3 regions of the Methylobacterium organophilum genome follow, and region 1 is predicted to be linked to each of the others. Evidence: predicted binding sites of a transcription regulator. Region 1 holds the regulator's gene; each other region holds the start of a gene.
The links. The regulator LexA, encoded in region 1, represses DNA repair genes until DNA is damaged. The targets are predictions, from matches to a motif close to TGTTCNNNNTGTGTTCNG.

Region 1 (7,815 bases):
CGGCGGTCGGCAGCTCGCCGAACAGCATCAGGTAGCAGGTCTCGAGGAAGTCGCCCTGCTCGGCGAGCTGCTCGATCGGATAGCCGCGATAGAGCAGGACGCCCTTGTCGCCGTCGATATAGGTGATCTTCGATTCGCAGGAGGCCGTGGAGGTGAAGCCCGGATCGAAGGTGAACTTGCCGGTCTTGGCGTAGAGCTTCCCGATATCGATGACGTCGGGACCGATCGTTCCGGATTTGACGGGCAATTCGACGTGGTTGTCGTCCACGGTGATGGTGCTGGCGGAAGCGCTCATGGGAACGCGGACCCTTTCTCGCGACGGGGACAGCACCGGACCGAAACCCGCCGAAGACCGGCCCGGTCCGAAGCGAAAACCGCCTTTGCTGCGGTTGCTCACTGGGGAACCGGTTAACGGATCGATCGGTCGCCAGCAACGGGGCGGCACTCCCACCCGCTTCGCGCATGCGAAAAGCGGGCCGGGATGAAACCCCTTTTTTCAACCCCTGCTTAGGGCGCTCTCCGCCGAAGCGGACACCGGTTCGGCGTGAGAGCGCGCGTCACAAAAAAGGCTTGGAGCCGCTCCCGATGGCAACGCGATCGGAAGCGGCTCTAGGCGGCCGCGGCCTGATCGCGCAGCCGCGCCAGGCTCTCCTCGCGGCCGAGCACGGCCATCACGTCGAAGAGCGGCGGGGAAGTGGAACGGCCCGTGGTCGCCGCCCGCAGGGGTTGCGCCACCTGGCCGAGCTTGAGGCCCTGCGTCTCGGCGAACTGCCGCACGGCGGCCTCGGTGGCGGCCGCGCTCCAGTCCGGCAACGCCTCCAGCGCCGGCAGAATCGCCGAGAGCCGCTGCGGCGCCTCGCCCGAAAGGAGATTGCGCGCCTTGTCGTCCAGGGCGAGGGGGCGCTGGGCGTAGAGATAATAGGCGCTGTCGAGGAGCTCCACGAGGGTCTTGGCGCGCTCCTTCAGGCCCGGCATCGCCGCGACGAGCCGCGCCCGCAGCTCCGGCGAGAGCACCGCCGGCAGGCCGCGCGCCGGGCCGAGGCTCGGCAGGATCCGCTCGATCGCGGCGACGAGGTCCTCGTCGCTGCTGCCGCGGATATAGAGGCCGTTGAGGTTCTCGAGCTTGGCGAAGTCGAAGCGCGCCGCGGACCGGCCGATCGCCTTCAGGTCGAAGGCCGCGACCATCTCCTCGGTGGAGAACACCTCCTGGTCGCCGTGGCTCCAGCCCAGACGCACGAGGTAGTTGCGCAGGGCGCTCGGCAGGTAGCCGAGATCGCGATAGGCCTCGACGCCGAGCGCCCCGTGGCGCTTCGACAGCTTGGCCCCGTCCGGCCCGTGGATGAGCGGGATATGGGCCATGGCCGGCACGTCCCAGCCCAGCGCCTGATAGATCTGGCTCTGGCGGGCGGCGTTGGTGAGGTGGTCGTCGCCGCGGATGATCTGCGTCACCCCCATGTCGTGGTCGTCGACGACGACCGCGAGCATGTAGGTCGGGCTGCCGTCCGAGCGCAGCAGCACGAGATCGTCGAGATCCTTGTTCTGCCAGACCACCCGGCCCTGCACCGCATCCTCCACCGCGGTCTCGCCCTCGGTCGGGGCGCGCAGGCGGATCACCGGCTTCACGCCGGCCGGCGCCTCGGAGGGGTCGCGGTCGCGCCAGCGCCCGTCATAGCGCAGGGGCCGGCCCTCGGCCCGGGCGGCCTCGCGCATCTGCGTCAGCTCCTCGGGGGTGGCGTAGCAGTAATAGGCGTTGCCCGAGGCGAGCAGGCTCTCGGCCACCTCCCGGTGCCGGGCGGCGCGGGCGAACTGGTAAACCACCTCCCCGTCCCATTCGAGGCCGAGCCAGGACAACCCGTCGAGGATCGCATCGATCGCCCCCTGCGTGGAGCGTTCCCGGTCGGTGTCCTCGATCCGCAGCAGCATGCGGCCGCCGAAGCGGCGGGCATAGAGCCAGTTGAACAAGGCCGTGCGCGCCCCGCCGATATGGAGGTAGCCCGTGGGCGAAGGCGCGAAGCGCGTGACGACGGCAGACGACATCGGTTCTTGAACTTGAAGGCCTAGAGGTGACGACTTCGGGCGCGCGGACGAGCCGGTGACGCGTCTGAGCTGGGGAGGGCTGGCCCAGCCGGCGCTCCGCCCGAGCGGGCCGTGTAGCATGCATGATCCGATGCGTTAAGGAATCCCGGCGGCATCGGCCGCGTCGGGGCCATGCGCGCCATGGGGCGGCACGGATCAGGATGGGCGGAGGACAGGCGCGCGGCCATCGCCGCGATCCGCCTGCCCCCGCTCGCCGCCGCCGGCCCCGCGGTTCTGGCGGCCCTCGGGCAAAGCCTCGCGGAGGAGAGCGAGCGGCGGCGCCTGTTTCCCTGGATCGCCGTCGCGTTCGGGGCGGGCATCCTGGCCTGTTTCGAGATGACGGACGGGCTGCCGAACCTCGCCGCACCGCTCGTCGCCGCCGCCCTGCTCGCGGCGAGCCTGTTCGGCCTGCGGGCCCGCCCTGTGGCGACGGCCGTGGTGATAAGCCTGGCCGCCGCCTTCCTCGGCTTCGCCGCCGCGACCTACCGGATCCAGTCGGTGGCGGGACCGATCCTCGCCCGGACGACGATCGCGCCCCTCACCGGCGTGATCGAATCGATCGAGGAGCGGGAGGAAGGCGCCCGCCTCGTCCTCCTGGTCGAGAGCTTCGGCACGCTGACCGCCTCCGAGCGGCCGACCCGGATCCGCGCCTCCTACCGCAAGGCGCCGCCCCTGACCGCCGGCGACCGGATCACGGCGACGGCGCGGCTGCTGCCGCCGCCGGAAGCGGCCCTGCCCGGCGGCTACGACTTCGCGCGGGACGCCTATTTCCGCGGGATCGGCGCGGTCGGCTCGCTGACGGGGCGCATCGCCGTGCTGCCGCCCACGGCCCCCCTCCCCGGGAACCTGCGCCTCGCCGCGGGGATCGACACGGCCCGCAACGCGCTCACCCGCCGCATCACGGAGTCGATCGGCGGACAGGCCGGCGCGGTCGCCGCCGCCCTGGTCACGGGCAAGCGCGGCCTGATCGACGCCCGGACCAGCGACGTGCTGCGCGCGGCGGGCATCTATCACGTCATCTCCATCTCCGGGTTGCACATGGTGCTCGCGGCCGGGGTGGTGTTCTTTCTGGTGCGCGCGTCGCTCGCGGCCATCCCGATCCTGGCGCTCGGCTGGCCGATCAAGAAGATCGCCGCAGCCTGCGCCATGGCCGGCGTCACGGCCTATTGCGCCTTCTCGGGCTGGGACGTCGCCGCCGAGCGCTCCCTGGTGATGACGCTGGTGATGCTGGGGGCGATCCTGGTGGACCGGCCGGCGCTCAGCATGCGCAATCTGGCGCTCGCGGCCCTGATCGCCCTCGCCCGCGAACCCGAGGCCCTGCTCGGGCCGAGCTTCCAGATGTCCTTCGGCGCGGTGGCCGGGCTGATCGCCTGCGCGCCGCTGCTCGACCGCGTCTTTCCCCGGGCGCGGGAGGGCGGGCGCTGGCTGCGGCTCGCGGCCTCCGCGGCCACGGCCACCCTCGGCACGCTCGCCACCACCCTGGTGGCGCAGATCGCCACGGCCCCCTTCGCCACCTATCACTTCCAGACGGTGCAGCCCTTCGGCCTCGTCGGCAATGCCCTGACGCTGCCCCTGGTCTCGCTGGTGGTGATGCCCTCCGCGGTCCTCGGGATGCTGGCCACGCCCTTCGCCCTCGACCGGCCGGTCTGGTGGCTGATGGGCCTCGCGGTGAAGGGCATGCTCGCGATCGCGACCTGGATCGCGGGCTTCGACGCCGCGACCTTGGTTCTGCCCGCCTTCGGCACCGGCGCCCTCGCGGCGCTGACGCTCGCCCTGCTGCTGCTGGTGCTGCCCGGCGCGCGCCTGCGCTGGCTGGCGCTGCTCCCGGTCGGGGCGGGCCTCTGCCTCGCCGCGGGGCGGGAGCGGCCCGACATCCTGATCGACCGCCACGGCGCCGGCGCCGCCGTGCGCGGGAGCGACGGCCGCCTCGTCGCGCTGGGAAAGCCGTCCGCCTTCGTGCTCGAACAATGGCTGAAGGCGGATGGCGACGGCCGCCGCGCCGAGGCCCTGGCGGACCGGGCCGGCGCCCGCTGCGACCCGCTCGGCTGCACCCTTGCGGCCAAGGGCGGCCTCGTCGTCGCCTATGTCTCGGACAAGCGCGCCTTCCGCGAGGATTGCGCCCGCGCCGACATCGTCATCAGCGGGCGCAGCGCACCGCCGACCTGCGCCGCGCGCCTCGTGGTCGACCGGGGGACGCTCGAACGGCTCGGCGCCGTCGCGATCGACCTCAAGGGCGGCGCACCGGCCCTGACCGGCACGCGCGAGCAGGGCCGCAGCGCCCCCTGGCGCCCGCCCCCCAGGGAGGCGGCCGTTCCGGCAGCGTCTCCCACCGCGAAACCCGAGGCGGAGGACGGCGCCGAAGAGGCGCCGCCCGCCCCGGAGGAGCGGCTTCAGTAGCGGCGCACGAGGCTGACGAGGCGGCCCTGGATGCGCACCCGGTCCGGGCCGAGCACCCGCGTCTCGTAGGCCGGGTTCGCCGCCTCCAGCGCGATCGAGGAGCCGCGCTTGCGCAGGCGCTTCAGCGTCGCCTCCTCGTCGTCGATCAGCGCCACGATGATGTCGCCGGTATTGGCCGTGTCCTGCTTGCGGATCACCACGAAGTCGCCGTCGAGGATGCCGGCCTCGATCATCGAGTCGCCGCGCACTTCGAGGGCGTAATGCTCGCCCCCCGAGAGGAAGTCCGGCGACATCACGAAGGAATGGCTCGGGTTCTGGATCGCGGTGATCGGCGTGCCGGCGGCGATCCGGCCCATCACGGGGATCGAGACCATGCGGTCGTCGATCTCGGTGCTGACCGCCGCGGGCGGGCGGGCCGGGGGCTGCTTGGCGCGGCCGCCCTCGACCACGCTGGGGGTGAAGCGCCGCACCTCGGCGGGCGGGCCCGAACGCTCCGGCGGCCGGCCGGCCGCAACCTCGGGCACCCGCAGGATCTCGATGGCGCGGGCGCGGTTCGGCAGCCGGCGCAGGAAGCCCCGCTCCTCCAGCGCCGTGATCAGGCGGTGGATGCCGGATTTCGACTTGAGATCGAGGGCATCCTTCATCTCGTCGAACGAGGGCGGCACGCCGCTCTCGCTCATCCTGGCCTGGATGAACTGGAGCAATTCCAGCTGCTTGCGCGTGAGCATGCGCGACCCTTCACGAAGCCGGGGCGCGGATCCCGCGCACCTCGGAAACAAAACGCGAACACGTTAAACGTTCCGCAAGTGTTCCGCAAGCAGCGGGCTTCCCCCGACCGCCTTCGACATGAAAGATTCTGCCCGGATCGCCCCGCGCGGCAGGAGCACGACGTCGCGCGCCGTTACATCCCGCCCGCGACGACGCGGAGTCGGGTTTGACGCCGCCGCTTGTTGCGGTGCAAATCGCCATGGGCAGAATAGTGCGCCCCCCGGGCGAATCGATGCCGGCGGAAGGCGACTCTCAAAGGGTGGAATGATGCGGAAGGTGCAACCAGATGCCGCGACCGCGCTGAGCGGCCTCCTGCATGACGGCATGACCATCATGGCCGGCGGCTTCGGGCTCTGCGGCATCCCCGACGAGCTGATCGCCGCGATCCAGGAATCCGGCGTCAAGGACCTCACTGTCGTCTCGAACAATGCCGGCATCGACAATGTCGGCCTCGGCAAGCTGCTCGCCACCCGCCAGATCAAGAAGATGATCTCGTCCTATGTCGGCGAGAACAAGGAATTCGCCCGCCAGTATCTCGGCGGCGAGCTCGAGATCGAGTTCAACCCCCAGGGCACGCTCGCCGAGCGCATCCGCGCCGGAGGCGCCGGCATCCCGGCCTTCTACACCAAGACCGGCGTCGGCACCCTGGTGGCCGAGGGCAAGGACGTGCGCACGTTCGACGGCGAGGAATACGTGATGGAGCGCGGGCTCTTCGCGGATCTCGCCATCGTGCATGCCTGGAAGGGCGATACCGAAGGCAACCTCGTCTACCGGAAGACCGCGCGCAACTTCAATCCGATGATGGCGACCGCCGCCAAGGTGACGGTGGCGCAGGTCGAGCACCTGGTCGAGGCCGGCGAGATCGACGGGGACCACATCCACACGCCGGGCATCTTCATCAAGCGCATCCTGCACGTGCCGATCCGCGAGAAGCAGATCGAGCAGCGCACCGTGCGCAAGCGCAAGGATGCCGAGCCGGCCGCGGCCGGCGGCGGCCAGATCTGATCGAGGGAGAGGAGAGTACCATGGCCTGGACCCGCGATCAGATGGCCGAGCGCGCCGCCAAGGAGCTGAGGGACGGTTACTACGTCAATCTCGGCATCGGCATCCCGACGCTCGTCTCGAACTACATCCCCGAGGGCATGACCGTGCAGCTCCAGTCGGAGAACGGGATGCTCGGCATGGGCCCCTTCCCCTACGAGGGCGAGGAGGACCCGGATCTCATCAACGCCGGCAAGCAGACCATCACGGCGCTGCCGACCACGAGCTATTTCTCCTCCGCCGATTCCTTCGGGATGATCCGCGGCGGCCACATCAACCTGTCCATCCTCGGCGCCATGCAGGTCGCCCAGAACGGCGATCTCGCCAACTGGATGATCCCGGGCAAGATGGTGAAGGGCATGGGCGGCGCCATGGATCTCGTGGCCGGCGTCAAGAAGGTCGTGGTGGTGATGGAGCACGTCGCCAAGAACAAGGACGGCTCGGAGAGCCCGAAGCTCCTGAAGAGCTGCGACCTGCCGCTCACCGGCACGCAGGTGGTCGACATGGTCATCACCGATCTCGGCGTCTTCACCATCGACAAGAAGGGCGATGGCGGCATGACCCTGGTCGAGCTCGCCGAGGGCGTCACCGAGGACGAGGTCCGCGCCAAGACCGAGGCCGCGTTCACGACGGCCCTGCGCTGAGGCGCTTCCCGGAGGGCGCCCCGTTTCGGGACGCCCGCCGGCCCGCGGCCCTTGCCATGGCTAAGCGGGCATTAAGCCGACTCGTCGAAAAGTCGCGATCGGAGATTCGGGCGCCACCCGTGCCCGGCTCCTATCAGCGGACGAGACGAGAGTGTTGCGTATGCGTAGCGTTTCGACGGCGGACAACGTCATTCCCTTCCGTCGCCCGGCCGGCAAGCCGAACACGGGCTTCCAGGGCGGTTCCGCGGCCTTCGCGTTCCAGCCGAGCCCGGCCCATGTCCGGGCGCGCGCCGAGCAGCGCAGCCTGATGGAGGCGGTCTACGCCTCCGGCGGCCTGACCCTCGCCGCCGAGGACCGGGACAACAAGCTTCTCGCCTCCCGCCTCCAGGTCTACGGCTTCCTCGGCATCGAGGAGGTCGGTGAGGATGGCAGCCTGCGCCGCCTGCGCCCGTCCGAGGCGGTGCGCGCCCGCCCGGAGCGGCCCTGGCGCCTCTCGAAGGCCGGCTACGGCAGCGACCTCTCCGTCACCATCCCCTCGACGGAAAGCTTCCTCTTCGAGCAGGCCGGCCTCCCGGCCTGACGCGAGGCCCGGAAAGGCCGGAAACCATGGTCGTCCGCCCCCGCCCCGGCCTGTTCGAGATCCTGTTCACCCTGCGCGGGTCGATCCTGCCGGAGGTGGCGCCCAAGGTGATCGGCATCGCGGCGGTGGCCTGCGGCGTGGTGGCGGTCGAGCGGCACTGGCCTCATCCCTTCCCGGAAGCGGCGGGCATCGGCCCCTTCACCCTGATCGGGCTCGCCCTCTCGATCTTCCTGAGCTTCCGCAACAACGCCTGCTACGACCGCTGGTGGGAGGCGCGCCGGGCCTGGGGCCAGCTCATCACCGAGACGC
Region 2 (7,815 bases), 1.6 Mb from region 1:
CGGCAAAGCGCCTGCACGGCGCCTGTCTTTCGGCCATCCATTCCTGCGTCACACCACCGCGGACGGACCCGGAGCGGCGGCCGACGCTTCTCGAGGCGCACCGGCACGCTTCGTGCAACATGTTTCCCGCGGGCGACTTGTCCTCACGACGCCGCACCACGCCGGGACCGCCGCCATGCGCATCCGCACGCAGGTCACCTCCGACGGAATCTGGACCGTCTTCGTGGACGAAGATCTCTGCATCAGTGGCCTGACGGGGCCGGAAGCGGAAGCGTTCCTGGCGGCGTTCAACCGCGTCTCCGCAAGTCACTGAAATGACACACGAAAATCATCTGCCCCAAAAAAGTCGCAAGCCGGGCCTGTCTTCCGCAACTCATGCAAGGTCGTTGCGAGGAGACGGCGATGTCTTTCGAAGTGATCTTCACGCAGTCCGCCCAGGAACTGGTCGAAGGCCGCGGTGATCTCCCCGATCTCGAAGAACGGGCCCGAGACGCGATTGCGGAACTGCCTGGAGAAGGACTGGAAGCGCTGGAGCGGCACCTGTTCCATGCCTTCGCGCTGGATGACGGCACCGAGATCATCTGCTCGCTGACCGGGGCCGGCGCCGTGCGCGTCGATGCCTGCGAGGCGGAAGCGGAGGCCGCCTGAGGCGGCCTTTGCCGGAACCGGGCGGCCCGCCCCGAGCTTCCTCCGACCGTCGGAAACGAAAACGGAGGAAACGATGTCCGAGGAGACGGTCGGAGTCTCGGCGGAATTCCCGACCCTGGAGGCCGCACATGCGGCCCGCGACCGGCTCGTCCGGTCGGGGTTCGCCCGCAACAGCATCACGATCGAGCGGGACGAGGAGGAGCTCGTCGTCTCGATCCCGGTGCGGCCGGAGAACCGGCGGCGCGCCGCCCGCATCCTGAGGGGCTCCGAGATCCTGGAGACCGTGCGGCATCGCGGCGGCGAGGCGGCCGGCACCCTCGGCGGCGTGCCGGTGCTGGCCCTGGCGATCGCGGGTCTGGCCGGCTTCGCCCTCTACGGGCTCGCCAACCGCCGCTGATCCGCCTCACCCCCGAAGCGGATTCGGGCCTCGCTCACGCGCCCGGCGGGAAGAACCGGTTCGCCGGGCGCGGCAGGCCGAGATGGTCGCGCAGCGTGTGGCCCTCGTACTCCGTCCGGAACAGGCCGCGGCGCTGCAGTTCCGGCACGACCTGATCGACGAAGGCGTCGAGCCCCTCCGGCACGAAGGGAAACATCACGTTGAAGCCGTCGCAGGCCTCGCCCTCCAGCCATTCCTGCATGTGGTCGGCGATCTGGGCGGGGGTGCCGACGAAGCTGAGCCCGCCATAGCCGCCCACGCGCTGGGCGAGCTCGCGCACGGTGGCGCCGGTCTTGCGGGCATAGGCCACGATCTGGGCCTGACCGCTCTTGCTCGCATTCGTCTCCGGAATCTCGGGCAGCGGCGCGTCGAGGTCGAAGCCGGAGGCATCGGTCCCGAGCCGCACCGAGAGATTGGCGAGCCCGCTCTCCACCGGTACCAGGGCGTCGAGGCGGGCCTTCTTCTCCTGGGCCTCCGCCTCGCTCGCGCCCACCACCACGAAGGCGCCGGGCAGGATCTTGAGATGGGCCGGGTTGCGCCCGGCCCGGGCCATGCGGCCCTTCACGTCGGCGTAGTATTCCTGCCCCGCCTCCAGCCGCGAGGCCGAGCCGAACACCATCTCCGCGGTCTCCGCCGCGATCTGCCGCCCGGCCTCGGAGGCCCCCGCCTGCACGATCACCGGCCAGCCCTGGACCGGCCGGGCCACGTTGAGCGGCCCCTTCACCTTGAGGAATGCGCCCTTGTGGTCGAGGGTGTGGAGCCTGTCGGGGTCGAAATAGAGCCCCTGCTCCACATCCCGCAGGAAGGCGTCGTCGGCCCAGGAATCCCACAGGCCGGTCACCACGTCGAAGAACTCGCGGGCGCGCTGGTAGCGGGTGGCGTGGTCGAGATGGGCGTCGCGCCCGAAATTCAGGGCCTCGTCCGGATTGCCGGAGGTGACGAGGTTCCAGCCCGCGCGGCCCTTCGAGATATGGTCGAGCGAGGCGAACTTGCGGGCGATGTGATAGGGCTCGTTGTAGGTGGTGGAGGCGGTGGCGATCAGCCCGATCCGCTCCGTCACCATGGCCAGCGCCGGCAGCAGGGTCAGCGGATCGAAGGAGGTGACGGTCGCCGAGCGCTTCAGGGCTTCGATTGGCATGTTCATCACGGCGAGGTGGTCGGCCATGAAGAAGGCGTCGAACTTGCCCGATTCCAGCTTGCGCGCGAAGCGCACCAGATGCTCGAGGTTGAAGTTCGCGTCCGGGAAGCCGCCGGGATAGCGCCACCAGGCGGTGTGGATGCCGATAGGGCGCATGAAGGCGCCGAGATGCAGTCTCTTTCGCTGAGGGCTTGAGTTCACGCTGGCCTCCGGCGTCCCGATCGCTTCGAGGCTTCCGATATGTTGCGCGGAAGGCGGCTGGCCAACCGGGGCCGCGGGCGCGCACACGCACGGCAGACCTGCGCCGGCCGGGTCATGATGCGGCCCCGCCCTGACCGATTTCCGTCCCGAGACCCGTAGGGAGACCCGCATGACAGGCCCCGCCACCGCGCCCCACGCCACGCAGGACGTGCCCTATCGCGCGCTCAACGGCTGGTGGGCGCTCCTGCTGTCCCTGCCCTGCCTGGCCTTCGGCGCCCTGTTCTTCCTCGGCGGCCTCGGCACGCTGCTCGGGCGGGGCAGCAGCGGCGTGGCCTTCCTCGGGGTCGCCGTGCTCGCCGGCCTCACCGGCCTGGTGCTGCTCGCCGGGCTCATCACCCTGAAGCCCCGCCAGGCCGCGGTGCTCACCCTGTTCGGGCGCTATCACGGCACCATCGCCCGGGACGGCTTCTGGTGGCGCAACCCGCTCACCGCGGTCGCCAAGGTCTCCCTGGCGACGGAGGCGCAGGAGACCAAGATCATCACGGTCAACGACCTGATGGGCAACCCGATCACCATCGCGGCCGCCGCGATCTGGCGCGTGCAGGACGCGGCGCGGGCCACCTTCGATGTCGGCAGCTACCGGGACTTCGTCTCGCTCCAGGCGGAGGCGGCCCTGCGCAACATCGCCTCGACCCGGCCCTACGACCACGAGGAGGCGGAGAATCTCGGCCAGGAGGCCGGCGACGCCAAGCGCCGACTCGCGGAGAAGGCCACCCGGGTCGCCTCCCTGCGGGCCGATCGCGACGCCATCCATGCCGACCTGATCGGCGAGCTCGGCCAGCGGGTCGGTGTGGCGGGCGTCATCGTCGAGGACGTGCGGCTCACCCATCTCGCCTATGCGCCGGAGATCGCCGGCGCCATGCTCAAGCGCCAGCAGGCGGGCGCCATCATCGCGGCCCGCCGCCAGATCGTGGAGGGCGCGGTCGGCATCGTGCGCGACACCATCGCCCGCCTGGAGCAGCCGGAGGACGGCCGCCCCGGCATCCCCTTCGACGAGCAGGGCCGCGCCAGCATGGCCCAGACCATGCTGATCATGATCGTCGGCGACCGCGAGGCCACGCCGGTGGTGAGCGTGGGGAAGGGGTAGGGCCTGAGCCGTCTCAGATATCCAGCTCCGCCCCGTCCGCGAACGCGGCCCGCTCCTGGATGAAGGCGAAGCGGGCTTCCGGCTTGTTGCCCATCAGGCGGTCCACCGTGTCGCCGGTGGATTCCCGGGCCTCGTCGAGGACCGCGACGCGCAGCAGCGTGCGCTTCTTCGGGTCCATCGTCGTCTCCTTGAGCTGCGCGGGCATCATCTCGCCCAGGCCCTTGAAGCGGCCGATCTCGACCTTGCCGTTCTTGAACACGGTCTTGATGAGCTGATCCTTGTGGGCGTCGTCGCGGGCATAGGCCGTCTTGGTGCCCTGCTGCAGGCGGTAGAGCGGCGGGATCGCGAGATAGAGGTGGCCCTTGTCGATCAGCTTCGGCATCTGCCGATAGAAGAAGGTGATCAGGAGCGAGGCGATGTGGGCGCCGTCCACGTCGGCATCCGTCATGATGATCACCTTCTCGTAGCGAAGGTCTGCATCACGGAAATTCGCCCCTGTGCCGCAGCCGAGCGCCAGGGTCAGGTCGGAGATGAGCTGGTTGGCGCCGAGCTTGTCGCGGGAGGCCGAGGCCACGTTCAGGATCTTGCCGCGCAGGGGCAGGATCGCCTGGGTGGCGCGGTCGCGGGCCTGCTTGGCGGAGCCGCCGGCCGAGTCGCCCTCGACGATGAAGATCTCCGAGCCGGCGGTGCCGGCGGCCGAGCAATCGGCGAGCTTGCCGGGAAGCCGCAGCTTCCGGGTCGCGGATTTGCGGGCGACCTCCTTCTCCTGGCGGCGGCGCAGGCGCTCCTCGGCCCGGTCGATCACCCAGTCGAGCAGCTTGTTGGCCTGGGCCGGCGAGGCGGCGAGCCAATGGTCGAAGGCGTCGCGCACGGCGGTCTCGACGATGCGCGAGGCCTCCACCGTGGCGAGCTTGTCCTTGGTCTGGCCCTGGAATTCCGGCTCGCGGATGAAGACCGAGAGCATGGAGGCGCAGGTCGCCATCACGTCGTCGGTGGTCACGGCCGTCATGCGCTTGGCCTGGTTCACGCGCTCGGCATGCTCGCGGAGCGCCCGGAGAAGGGCGACGCGCAGGCCGCTCTCGTGGGTGCCGCCCTCGGGCGTCGGGATCGTGTTGCAGTAGGAATGCGAGACGCCGTCCTCGGCCACCATCCAGGCCACGGCCCATTCGAGGGAGCCGTGGGAGCCGGGCTTGGTCACCTTGCCGGCAAAGATTGCGTCGGTGACGAGCTCCTTGCCCTCGATGTCGCGGGCGAGATAGTCGCGCAGGCCGCCGGGGAAGCGGTGCACGGCCTCGGCGGGCACGTCCTCAAGACCTTCGAGAAGGGAGGGCGCGCAGCGCCAGCGGATCTCGACGCCGCCGAACAGATAGGCCTTGGAGCGGGCCATCTTGAACAGGCGGCGGGGGTCGAACTTCAGCGAGCCGAAGATCTGCGCATCCGGGTGGAAGCGCACCCGCGTGCCGCGGCGGTTCTGCACCCGGCCCACCGTCTCCAGCGGGCCCTGGACGTGGCCGCGGGAGAAGCACTGGCGGTAGAGGGTCTGGTTGCGGGCGACCTCGACCTCCAGCACGTCGGAGAGGGCGTTCACCACGGAGATGCCGACGCCGTGCAGGCCGCCGGAGGTCTCGTAGACCTTCGAATCGAACTTACCGCCGGCATGCAGCGTGGTCATGATGACCTCGAGCGCCGACTTGCCGGGGAATTTCGGGTGCGGGTCCACGGGGATGCCGCGGCCATTGTCGGTGACGACGAGGGTGCCGCTCTCCTCCAGCTCCACCTCGATGAAGCTGGCATGGCCCGCCACCGCCTCATCCATGGAATTGTCGATCACCTCGGCGAAGAGGTGGTGGAGCGCCCGCTCGTCGGTGCCGCCGATATACATGCCCGGCCGGCGCCGCACCGGCTCCAGCCCCTCCAGCACCTCGATGGCCGAGGCGTCGTAGCCGGCCTCGGCCGATTCGGGCACAGCCGGCACGGGGGCGAGCTTGCGCCGCCGCTCGGCCGCCGGGTCGGAGATCCTGTCCTGCGCCGATATGTCGGCCGGCGCCTTGCCGGCGCCGAACAGATCGCGGGCGGGGTCGCTCACGCGCGGTCTCCGGGCATCTCGGGTCGATCGTGCTGCATGCGCCTTCATCCTTCTTCTTGTACCGGAACAAACCGGAAACAAAAAGACCTCCGCCGGGGAGGCGGAGCTTGTCATCGTCTCGGACCTCGTCCGCGCGCTCCCCTCGGGAGGGCGGATCCGGTGCTCGCTCGAACGCCGTCTCATATCACGGCGCCGGACCCGGCCCAGGCAGGGGAACACATGGGCCGGATGCGGTTTCGGGGCGCCGCGCCTCAGGCGGCGCGGACGCTCCCGAGGAAGCGGGTCATCTCGGCGCCGAGATGCTCGGCCTGCTGCGCCAGCGCGGAGGCCGAGGCCAGGACCTGGGTGGCGGCGGAGCCGGTCTCCTCGGCCGCGCCCGCGACGCCCGCGATGTTGTGCGTCACCTCGCCGGCCCCCATGGCCGCCTGGGCGACGTTGCGCACGATCTCCTGCGTCGCCGCGCCCTGCTGCTCCACCGCGGCGGCGATGGTGGTCGCCACCTGGCTGATCTCGCGGATGCGCCCGGCAATCCCGCCGATCGCCTCCACTGCCTGGTCGGTCGAGCCCTGGATCTGCGCGATCTGGCGGCCGATCTCCTCCGTGGCGCGGCCGGTCTGGCTCGCGAGTTCCTTGACTTCACTCGCCACCACCGCGAAGCCGCGCCCCGCCTCCCCTGCCCTGGCCGCCTCGATCGTGGCGTTCAGCGCCAGCAGATTGGTCTGGCCGGCGATGGTCGAGATCAGGTTGACCACGTCGCCGATGCGGGCGGCGGCCTGGGACAGGTCCTGCACGAGCTGCGCGGTCTGGTTGGCCTCGCCCACGGCGATCCGGGCGAGATCGGCGGAGCTGCCGACCTGGCGGCCGATCTCGTCGACGGAGGTGCCGAGCTCCTCCGCCGCAGCGGCCACCGCGTTGACGTTGGTGGCAGCCTCTTCCGCGGCAGCCGCGACGCTGGTCGATTGCGCCGCCGTCTCCCCCGCAGTGGCGCTCATGGTCTGGGCGGTGCCCTGCAGATCCCCCGCAGCGGCTCCGAGGCGCGCCACGATTCCGCCCACGGCCGCTTCGAAGCCGTCCGCGAGTTGTCTCATCCCGGCCTTGCGCTGCTCTTCGGCCGAAGCGCGGGCCGACACGGTCTCGGCCTCCAGCTGCCTGGTATGGAGGAGGTTCTCACGGAAGACCCGGATGGCGGCGGACATCTCGCCGATCTCGTCCCTGCGCTGACCGTAGGGGATGTCGAACGCGGTGTCGCCGCCCGCCAGCCGCCGCATCGCCACCGTCATCCGACCGATCGGACGGGACACGCCCGTGAAGGAATAGGCCGCCGCGCCGAGCGCCGTCAGGAGAGCAAGGGAGAGCATGATCAGCGTCGTGCGCCAGGCGGAGGCCTGCTCCGAGCGGATCGCGGCATCCGCGGCGCGGCTCGCCGCGAGGTTGATCTCGACGAGCTTCGCAGCCGCAGCGGTGACGGCGAGGTAACGGACCTGCATCGGCCCGGTGAAGAAGGCCATCGCCTCGGCTTGGCGATCCGCAGGGAAGGCGCGCAGCTCATCCCAATCCGTTTTGACGGCGTTCAGCTTGATCTGCAGGTCCTCGTAGATCGCCTGTTCCTCGGGCGAGACGATGAGCGCGCGGTAACCGTCGACCTTGGCATTGCGCTCGCGGATCATGTCGGTGACCTTGGCCGCACTCTGCGTTTTCCCGCTCTCGTCCAGCGCCGTCATGTAGCGGAACTGCCAGAGGCGCGTGCGCACGACGAGGATGTTGATGGCGTTCGCCTCGTTCATCGAAGGGATGGTGTTGTCGAGGAGTGCTGTCGTCTGGCCGCCGATCGCCTCCAGCTTCACCAGCGCCATCACACCCTGCGCCACCGACAGCACGAGCATGATCGCGAAGAGCCCAATTAGACTCTGCTTCAGCGAGACCTTCATCGTGAACCATTCGTAAAAAGATAATGCAAATTATCGTGCATTGCGGGAGTTAACGGCAATCTAAGACGACAACTCGAACCGGGAGTCGTCTCGCGATCCCCCCGCGGAGTCGACCGGCAGACCGTGCGGATGTCGTGGTCCGATGCGGCCCCGGACACCGTAGGGTCTCATGTCCGGAATGGCGCAGGGCATGGCTAATGAAAGGTTGCCGAGCGGGGGCGTTCAGGAACC
Region 3 (7,815 bases), 1.2 Mb from region 1:
TGGTGACGACGAGCGAGCCGGTGCGGGCCGATGCCCGCTCGCATCTCCTCGCCGCCGGGCTCGCGCCCCTCGTGGCCGCCCTGCCCTTCGCCTATGACGGCATCTATATTGGCGCGACCTGGACCCGGGCGATGCGCAACCTGATGCTCGCCGCTTTGCTGGTCTATCTCGTCGCGCTCTTCGCTCTCCAGGCGCTCGGGCTCGGCAATGGCGGCCTCTGGCTCGCCTTCCTCGTTTTCCTCGCGGCCCGCGGCCTCGGGCAGGCCCTCGCCTTTCCAGGGCTCGCCCGGCGGAGTTTTTCCGGGGGCTGAAAGCCCGCAGCCTCTGCCGCCTGCCCGTACTCTGGCCAATTGACGTTCGACCGCGCTCCGCTCGAATGCCCGCGCCGCCCGTCAACGACAGTGTCCGATTCCGCGGAGCGGACGGGCGATGAGGACTTTCCAATGAAGACTCGTCTCTTCCTGCGCTTGGCCTTGCTGGCTGGCCTCGCCGCTTCTGTGGGGGCCACGCCGGGCTGGGCGAAAACCGTGAAGATCCCGGCCACCACCCCGCCGATGGCCGTGGAGATTCCCGGCGCTTGGACCGCCAGCACCGTCAAGCACGGTCTCGAGATCAAGAGCGACGACGAGGAGGTCTTTCTCTGGATCGAGACCTACAACGAGGCGAATTACGAGACCATCAAGGCCGAACATGGCCGCTATTTCGAGGGCCAGGGCGTCACCGTGACCGGCGAGCCGAAGATCGAGCCCCGGCGCTACGCGGGCTACGGCCTCGCTTTCCTCGACCTGCCGGCGACCTGGAAGGGCAAGCCGACGGTGCTGCGCTACATCTTGGTCGAGCCGGACGACAAGGCCAAGCGCCGGCTGATGATGAGCTACTGGGCCTCCCCGGAAGGCGACCGGACCCATGACGCCGCCATGAACAAGCTCGTGGAGAGCCTCGCCGCTGCTGTGAATGCCGCAAACTGAGCCGCTCCTCGGCGGGGACGGCGATCCCGGTGAGGGCTGTCGGCGCTGTCGGTTCAGGCAAAACAAAAGGACCAGGGCCGAAGCCCTGGTCCTGCTGCCGTAGACGCTCGTTATAAGCCTAAGCCTAGAACGGGATGTCGTCGTCGAGGTCGTAGTTCGGCTTGCCGCCGCCCCCGCCGGACGGGCGGGAGCCGCCGCCCGAGGAGCGACCACCACCGCCGCCCCCGCCGTAATCGCCCCCGCGGTCCCCGCCCCGGCCGCCGCCGTACTCGTCGCGGGAGCCGCCGCGGCTGATCTGGCCGCCGCTCTCTTCCTCGCCGGCGAAGTCGCCGCCGCCGCCGCGGCCGTCGAGGATCGTCATCTCGCCGCGGAAGCGCTGCAGCACGACCTCGGTCGTGTACTTCTCGACACCGGAATTGTCGGTCCATTTCCGGGTCTGGAGCTGGCCCTCGATATAGACCTTCGACCCCTTGCGCAGATACTGCTCGGCCACGCGGGCGAGGTTCTCGTTGTAGATCACGACCGAGTGCCACTCGGTCTTCTCCTTGCGCTCGCCCGACATCTTGTCCTTCCAGGACTCGGACGTCGCCAGCCGCAGGTTCACCACGGGATCACCGGAGGCGAGGCGCCGCGTCTCGGGATCGCGCCCGAGATTGCCCACCAGGATCACCTTGTTCACGCTGCCCGCCATCGCACTCTCTCCTCGCGATCCGATCTCACAGGGGCTGCCGCCCGGAGGCCGACTCATGAGCCTTCCCGGGGCCACCGGCAACGGGTCCAAACGGCGAATCCACGGGACAACCGGCAGCCCGTAAGTTCTACTTTTGTTCTCGTTCGGCGACAAGGCCGCGAAGGACGCCCTTACGCCTTCTTGTTCCAGCGCCCGTCCTCGTCCTGCTGCCAATAGGCGACCGCGTGGCCCTGCTCCTTGGCCGCCCGCCACTGCTCCCGGGCGCGCAGCAGCGCGTCCTGGTCGTTGCCGTCGAACAGGATGCAGATGCGGGCATAGGATTCCGCATCCGCCGGCAGGTCCGCCCCCTCCACCAGGAAACGGATCGACGCGCCGTTGGGATTGACGTCCCGCAGGGTCAGCACCACGGGCTGGCTTCCGGAATCCGGCTCGCGGTCGGTGCCGTGGGGCAGGAAGCTGTCGTCGGAATAGGTCCAGAGGCCGTCGTCGAGGGCCTGCAGCCGCTCCTCGCTCACGGCCTGGATGGCCGCCTGCCAGCCGCGCTCCAGCGACTTCTCGATCAGGCTCGGCAGCACCTTCTCCAGGGGCTGGCGCTGCAGGTGGTAGAACAGGATCTCGGTCACGGCGGCGAGGATAGGGCGCCAGGCGGGCGGGCGCGAGGGCCCGCGCGCTCCTCCGCGCGTCTCAATGCGCTTCCTGCCAGTTCCCGGCGGCCTTGGCCTCCACCACCAGAGGCACGCGCAGGGTCAGGGCCGGGGCTGGCGCCTGCTCCATCACCCGGGCGATCACCGGCAGCGCCGCCTCGATCTCCTCCTCGGGCGCCTCGAAGACGAGTTCGTCATGCACCTGCAGGAGCATGCGCAGGTTGAGATGCTCCTTGCGCAGGGCGTCCTCCATCCGGGTCATGGCCCGGCGGATGATGTCGGCCGCGGTGCCCTGGATCGGGGCGTTGATCGCCTGACGCTCCACGCTCGCCCGCTCGCTCGGGTTGTTGGAGCGGATCTGGGGATAGTGGCAGACCCGGCCGAACAGGGTGGTGACGTAGCCCTTGTCGCGGCAGAGCTTCTTCGTGCCCTCGATATAGTCGCGGATGCCGGGGAAGCGCTCGAAATACTGCCGGATGAAGGCCGAGGCCTCCTCCCGGCCGATGCCGAGGCGGTCGGCGAGGCCGAAGGCCGAGATGCCGTAGATGATGCCGAAATTGATGGTCTTGGCCCGCCGGCGCAGATCCGGCGTCATCTCGGCGAGGGGCACGCCGAACATGGCCGAGGCGGTCGCCGCGTGGATGTCGATGCCGTCCTCGAAGGCCTGGCGCAACTGCGGGATGTCGGCGATGTGGGCGAGGATGCGCAATTCGATCTGCGAGTAGTCCGCCGAGATCAGCTTGGTGCCCTCGGGCGCCACGAAGGCCCGGCGGATGCGCCGTCCCTCCTCCGTGCGGATCGGGATGTTCTGCAGGTTCGGGTCCGAGGAGGAGAGCCGGCCCGTGGTGGTGGCGGCCAGCGCGAAGGAGGTGTGGACGCGGTTCGTCTGCCGATCGGCATGCTCCTGCAGCGTGTCGGTATAGGTCGATTTCAGCTTCGAGAGCTGGCGCCATTCCAGGATCTTCCGGGGCAGTGCGTGCCCGGCCTGGGCGAGCTCCTCCAGGAGCGTCGCCGGCGTGGCCCATTGGCCCGAGGGCGTCTTCTTGGCGCCGGGCAGGCCCATCTTGCCGAAGAGCACGTCGCCGATCTGCTTGGGCGAGGAGACCTGGAAGCGCTCGCCGGCATCCTCTTGGATCTCCTCCTCGAGCCGCGCCAGGATCTGCGAGAAGTCGCCCGAGAGGCGGCTCAGCATGTCGCGGTCGATGCGGATGCCGTTGGCCTCCATGCGGGCGAGCACGGGTACGAGGGGCCGCTCCAGGGTCTCGTAGACCGCGACGCGCTTCTCCGCGACGAGGCGCGGCTTCATCATGCGCCACAGGCGCAGGGTCACGTCGGCATCCTCGGCGGCGTAGGCGGTCGCCTTGTTGAGGGGCACGCGGTCGAAGGTCAGCTTGTTGCGCCCGGTGCCGGTCACGTCGGTGAAGGTGATCGGCTGGTGGCCGAGATGCCGGCGGGCGAGCTCGTCCATGCCGTGGCCGCCCTTCCCGGCATCGAGCACGTAGGAGATCAGCATGGTGTCGTCGAAGGGTCCGACCTCGATGCCGTAGCGCTTCAGCACCAGCCAGTCGTACTTGATGTTCTGGCCGATCTTCAGGGTGCCCGGATCCTCCAGCAGCGGCTTGAGGGCGGCGATCGCCTGATCGAGGGGAATCTGGGTGATCGTCTGGTCCGCGGCCTCGCCGTCCTGGGCCGCCTCGCCGAACAGGTCCCCGTCCTTCGTGTCGGGCTTCACGTGGGCGAGAGGAATATAGGCCGCGCGGCCCGGAGCGGTCGCGAGGGAGACGCCGACGAGGCCGGCGCGGTTGGCGTCGAGGGCGTCCGTCTCGGTATCGACCGCGACGACGCCCGCCTCGAAGGCCTCCGCGATCCAGGCTTCGAGTTGCGCCAGGGTCGTGATCGTCTCGTAGGCGCTGGTGTCGAAGGGCTTGACCGCCTCCGCCGCCCGGGCCGCGACCACGCCGGCCGGCGTCGGCTCGGTGGCGCGGGGCTTCGGCGCCGCATCCGGCAGGCCGAGATCGGCGAAAGGATCGACCTCTCCAGTCTCCGGGGGCCTGGCGCCGGCCCCGCGCTCCGGCGCCGCCGCGGTCTCGGGATCGACCGGCACGGAATCCCCGAAGAAGGGCACGGCGTCGCTGCCGCCGGCGGCGTTCTCGTAGCCGTGGGGCCGGGCGCCGGGCAGCAGCGCCGGGTCGGGCTTTACCGCCTCGGGGTCGACATGCAGCATCTGGGCGATGCGCCGCGTCAGGGTGTTGAACTCCATCGCCTTGAGGAAGCCGACGAGCTTCTCGGGGTCGGGCTCCGGCACGCCGAGATCGTCGAGGGGCACCGGCACCGGCACGTCCTCTTCCAGGGCCACGAGCTTCCGCGAGAGCCGGGCCTGGTCGAGATTGGCGAGCAGGGTTTCGCGGCGCTTGGGCTGCTTGATCTCGCCGGCCCGCTCCAGCAGCTGCTCCAGGCTGCCATATTCCTTGATGAGGGCGGCGGCGGTCTTGAGCCCGATGCCGGGCACGCCGGGCACGTTGTCCGAGGTGTCGCCGATCAGCGCCAGGGCGTCGCCGATCTGCTCCGGGCTCAGCCCCTCCCACTTGGCGATGATCGCCTCGCGGTCGAGGTTGCGCTCGGGGCGGTAGCCGGGCTTGCCCTTGGCGCCGGATTCGAAGTCGTAGAACCGGATCCGGTCCGAGACGAGCTGCATCAGGTCCTTGTCGGAGGACACGATGATCACCTCGGCGCCCCGGGCTTCCGCCTGCCGGGCATAGGTCGCGATCAGGTCGTCGGCCTCGTAGCGCTCCAATTCCACCGCGTGCAGGCCGAAGGCGCGCACCGCGTCGCGCATCAGGGGCATCTGCCGCTTGAGATCGTCGGGCGCGTCCGGGCGGTGGCCCTTGTAGTCGGGGAAGAGCTCCTTGCGGAACGAGCCCTCGGACTTGTCGAAGACGATGCCGAGATGGGTCGGCTTCACCCCCGCGGCGCCGTCCTGCAGGAACTGGGCGATCTTGGTGCAGAACAGCCGCACGGCGCCGGTCGGCAGGCCGTCCGAGGGGCGGGTGTTGTACTTCTGGTCCTGGTTGATCGACTGAAAATAGGCGCGGAAGATGAAGGACGAGCCGTCCACCAGGATCACGCGGTCATTCGCCCCGACAGGGTCGTGGGCAGGCTGGGTCTCGACGGTCATCCAGGGGCTCATGCGCGGGGACGCCCCTCTCTAAAGCTCCCGACCCCCATCCGCCAATCGTGCCGCCGCGCCGCGCCAGGGCCCTTCCCCACCCGATCCAGAGAGGGATCGCGCCACCCCATGCCCCGACGTGCGATGGTGCACCGCCCGCGCGCAAACCGGACCCGCCAAGGGAACCCGCTGAAAGAGCAGCATAAATCGGCCCGGATTCTGCAATCCTGCACGAAATTTCACACGGATTTCCGGATGTCTTGAAGTATATCTATATTGCGCTGCGACAAAACGTGCGTTGTCTCCAGATCAGCGGATCCCAGATCACGGTCATCGAAGAGCACGCGGAGGCGTCGGACGGAGATGTCTCTGTTCTTCCCGTTCCGCGAATCAGATGAGGAATTCCTGGATGACCAACCGCACCAAGATCACCACCGCGCTCGCCCTAGCCCTCGGCCTCGCCGCCACGCCGAGCCTCGCCCAGTCCCTCTATTCCGATAGCGCCAGCTACAACCGTGACGGCACGCTCAATGTCTGGGGCGCCCATATCGACCCCGTCTCCCCCCGCGGCGGCGTGCTCGGCGGTGTCGGCAACGTGGTCGGCGGGACGGTCGGTGCCGTCGGCGGCATCGTGGGCGGGACGGTCGGCGCGGCCGGCACCATCGTCGGCGGCACGGTGGGCGCTGCGGACGACATCGTGACCGGCTCGATCGGCGGCCCGCGCACCGGCTACACCGACTATTCGGCCCGTGCCGGTAATGCCGAGCAGCTCGACCGCCCGGTGCCGCAATACGGCCGGGTGAGCGGCGGCCCCCTGCGCTGAACCCCTTCCCCGAACCATCGGCGAAACGGCGGAGCCTCGGCTCCGCCGTTTTCGTTTGTGGCGAACCCGGAGGCGCCGCACCGTCGTCCAGGCGCCCTCTGCCCGGCCACGAGAGGGGCGATCGACACCAGCGACCAAGACTTCGGCGGAGCGATTTCTTTATCGCAGGATAATTTTGAGCGCGAGCGATCGCCTTCGGCAGATCTCGTGGCAGCCCGCCATGAATTGTTCCCCGGGCATCAACGTAAAATCAACGAATTGATGCAGCGCGGCGCGGAACGGATCCGCTTCGCCTCCCGTTGAAGGCGCATCGATCACACCATCGCTCAAGCTTCGGGAGGGGACGATGCCGACCCAGACCCGCCTCCGCCGTCTCGCCCTGGTCATCCTCTCCGGCGCAACGGTGGTCTCCACGGCCGCCGCCGTGCACGCCCAGGAGGGCGGCTTTCTCGAGCAGCTCTTCGGCGTGCGCCCGGCGCCGCAGCCGGTCGCCCCGGTCCAGCCCGCCTGGGATCCACGCGCCGCCGCGCCTCAGAGCTACCGGGCGCGCCGCCACATCCGGTCGAGCGAGCGCCCGCGGGCGCGCTACGTCGCCCTGCCCGCCGATCCCGACAAGATCCTCGGCAAGCAGCCGGTGGATTCGAAGGCGATCGCCGCCAACCCGACCGCGGCGATCATGAAGGACGAGACCCTGCGCCCCGGCGACATCGTCGTCCTGCCCACCGGGCCGAAGGTGTTCACGGGGGCGGCTTCCACGGGCAAGCGCCACCGGGCCGCGGATTTCGAGGATGTCCGCCAGTCTCGCTCCGTCGACAAGAAGACGCGGGCGCTGCTGCTGGCGATGATGGTGCCCCATGGCGCCATGCCGGCGGCCGAGGCACGGAAATACCTCGCCAAGGCCCGCAAGATCGCCCCGGCGGAGGACATCGCCCCGCTGGAACGCCAGGCCCGCAACGAGTCAGGCGCGCGGGTGATCAATGTGTGGAACGCGGCACGCTGACGGCAGCCTGCCGCTTTCACGCCGCCAGGGAGGCGGCCCGCCGCAAATCCTCGACGAAGGTCGCGTAGGCCATGGCCTTCGCCTCCTCGTCGGGCAGGCGCAGCAGATAGGAGGGGTGCACGGTGATGTACCCCTCGTAGGGCTTGCCGAACCGGGCCGGCCCGCGCGCCCGGGTGATTGGGATCTGCTTGCCGGCCAGGGCCAGCACCGCCGTCGCGCCGAGGGCCACCACCAGCTTCGGGGCGACGAAATCGAGTTCCCGGTCGAGCCACCAGCGATAATGGCTCACCTCCCCCGCCGTCGGCTTCTCGTGGATGCGCCGCCTGCCGCGCAGGGTGAACTTGAAGTGCTTGACCGCATTCGTGAGATAGCAGGCGTCCCGGTCGATCCCCGCCTCCTCCAGTGCCCGTGACAGGAGCTGGCCCGCCGGCCCGACGAAGGGCCGGCCCTGCCGGTCCTCCTGGTCGCCCGGCTGCTCGCCGACAAAGGCGATGGGCGCGCCGATCGGGCCTTCCCCGAGTAC

Region 2: the regulator LexA is predicted to act here: its motif matches at 5,719-5,736, upstream of parE (DNA topoisomerase IV subunit B).
Region 3: the regulator LexA is predicted to act here: its motif matches at 1,783-1,800, upstream of ssb (single-stranded DNA-binding protein).

What each region holds. Positions count from the first base shown of each region.
Region 1 covers NZ_CP092848.1:2,215,928-2,223,742, reverse strand. Annotated here, with positions in the region: gene gltA (citrate synthase) at 1-295, opposite strand, end outside; gene gltX (glutamate--tRNA ligase) at 610-2,037, opposite strand; gene MMB17_RS10250 (ComEC/Rec2 family competence protein) at 2,209-4,473, shown strand; gene lexA (transcriptional repressor LexA) at 4,467-5,201, opposite strand; gene MMB17_RS10240 (CoA transferase subunit A) at 5,509-6,246, shown strand; gene MMB17_RS10235 (3-oxoacid CoA-transferase subunit B) at 6,267-6,926, shown strand; gene MMB17_RS10230 (hypothetical protein) at 7,087-7,506, shown strand; gene MMB17_RS10225 (bestrophin family protein) at 7,533-7,815, shown strand, end outside.
Region 2 covers NZ_CP092848.1:631,189-639,003, forward strand. Annotated here, with positions in the region: gene MMB17_RS02815 (hypothetical protein) at 176-313, shown strand; gene MMB17_RS02820 (hypothetical protein) at 403-648, shown strand; gene MMB17_RS02825 (hypothetical protein) at 722-1,045, shown strand; gene MMB17_RS02830 (LLM class flavin-dependent oxidoreductase) at 1,080-2,378, opposite strand; gene MMB17_RS02835 (SPFH domain-containing protein) at 2,593-3,570, shown strand; gene parE (DNA topoisomerase IV subunit B) at 3,584-5,656, opposite strand; gene MMB17_RS02845 (methyl-accepting chemotaxis protein) at 5,908-7,584, opposite strand.
Region 3 covers NZ_CP092848.1:3,424,038-3,431,852, reverse strand. Annotated here, with positions in the region: gene MMB17_RS16055 (MATE family efflux transporter) at 1-311, shown strand, start outside; gene MMB17_RS16050 (hypothetical protein) at 444-968, shown strand; gene ssb (single-stranded DNA-binding protein) at 1,093-1,659, opposite strand; gene MMB17_RS16040 (DNA polymerase III subunit chi) at 1,830-2,282, opposite strand; gene polA (DNA polymerase I) at 2,344-5,478, opposite strand; gene MMB17_RS16030 (hypothetical protein) at 5,879-6,292, shown strand; gene MMB17_RS16025 (hypothetical protein) at 6,639-7,292, shown strand; gene MMB17_RS16020 (UdgX family uracil-DNA binding protein) at 7,309-7,815, opposite strand, start outside.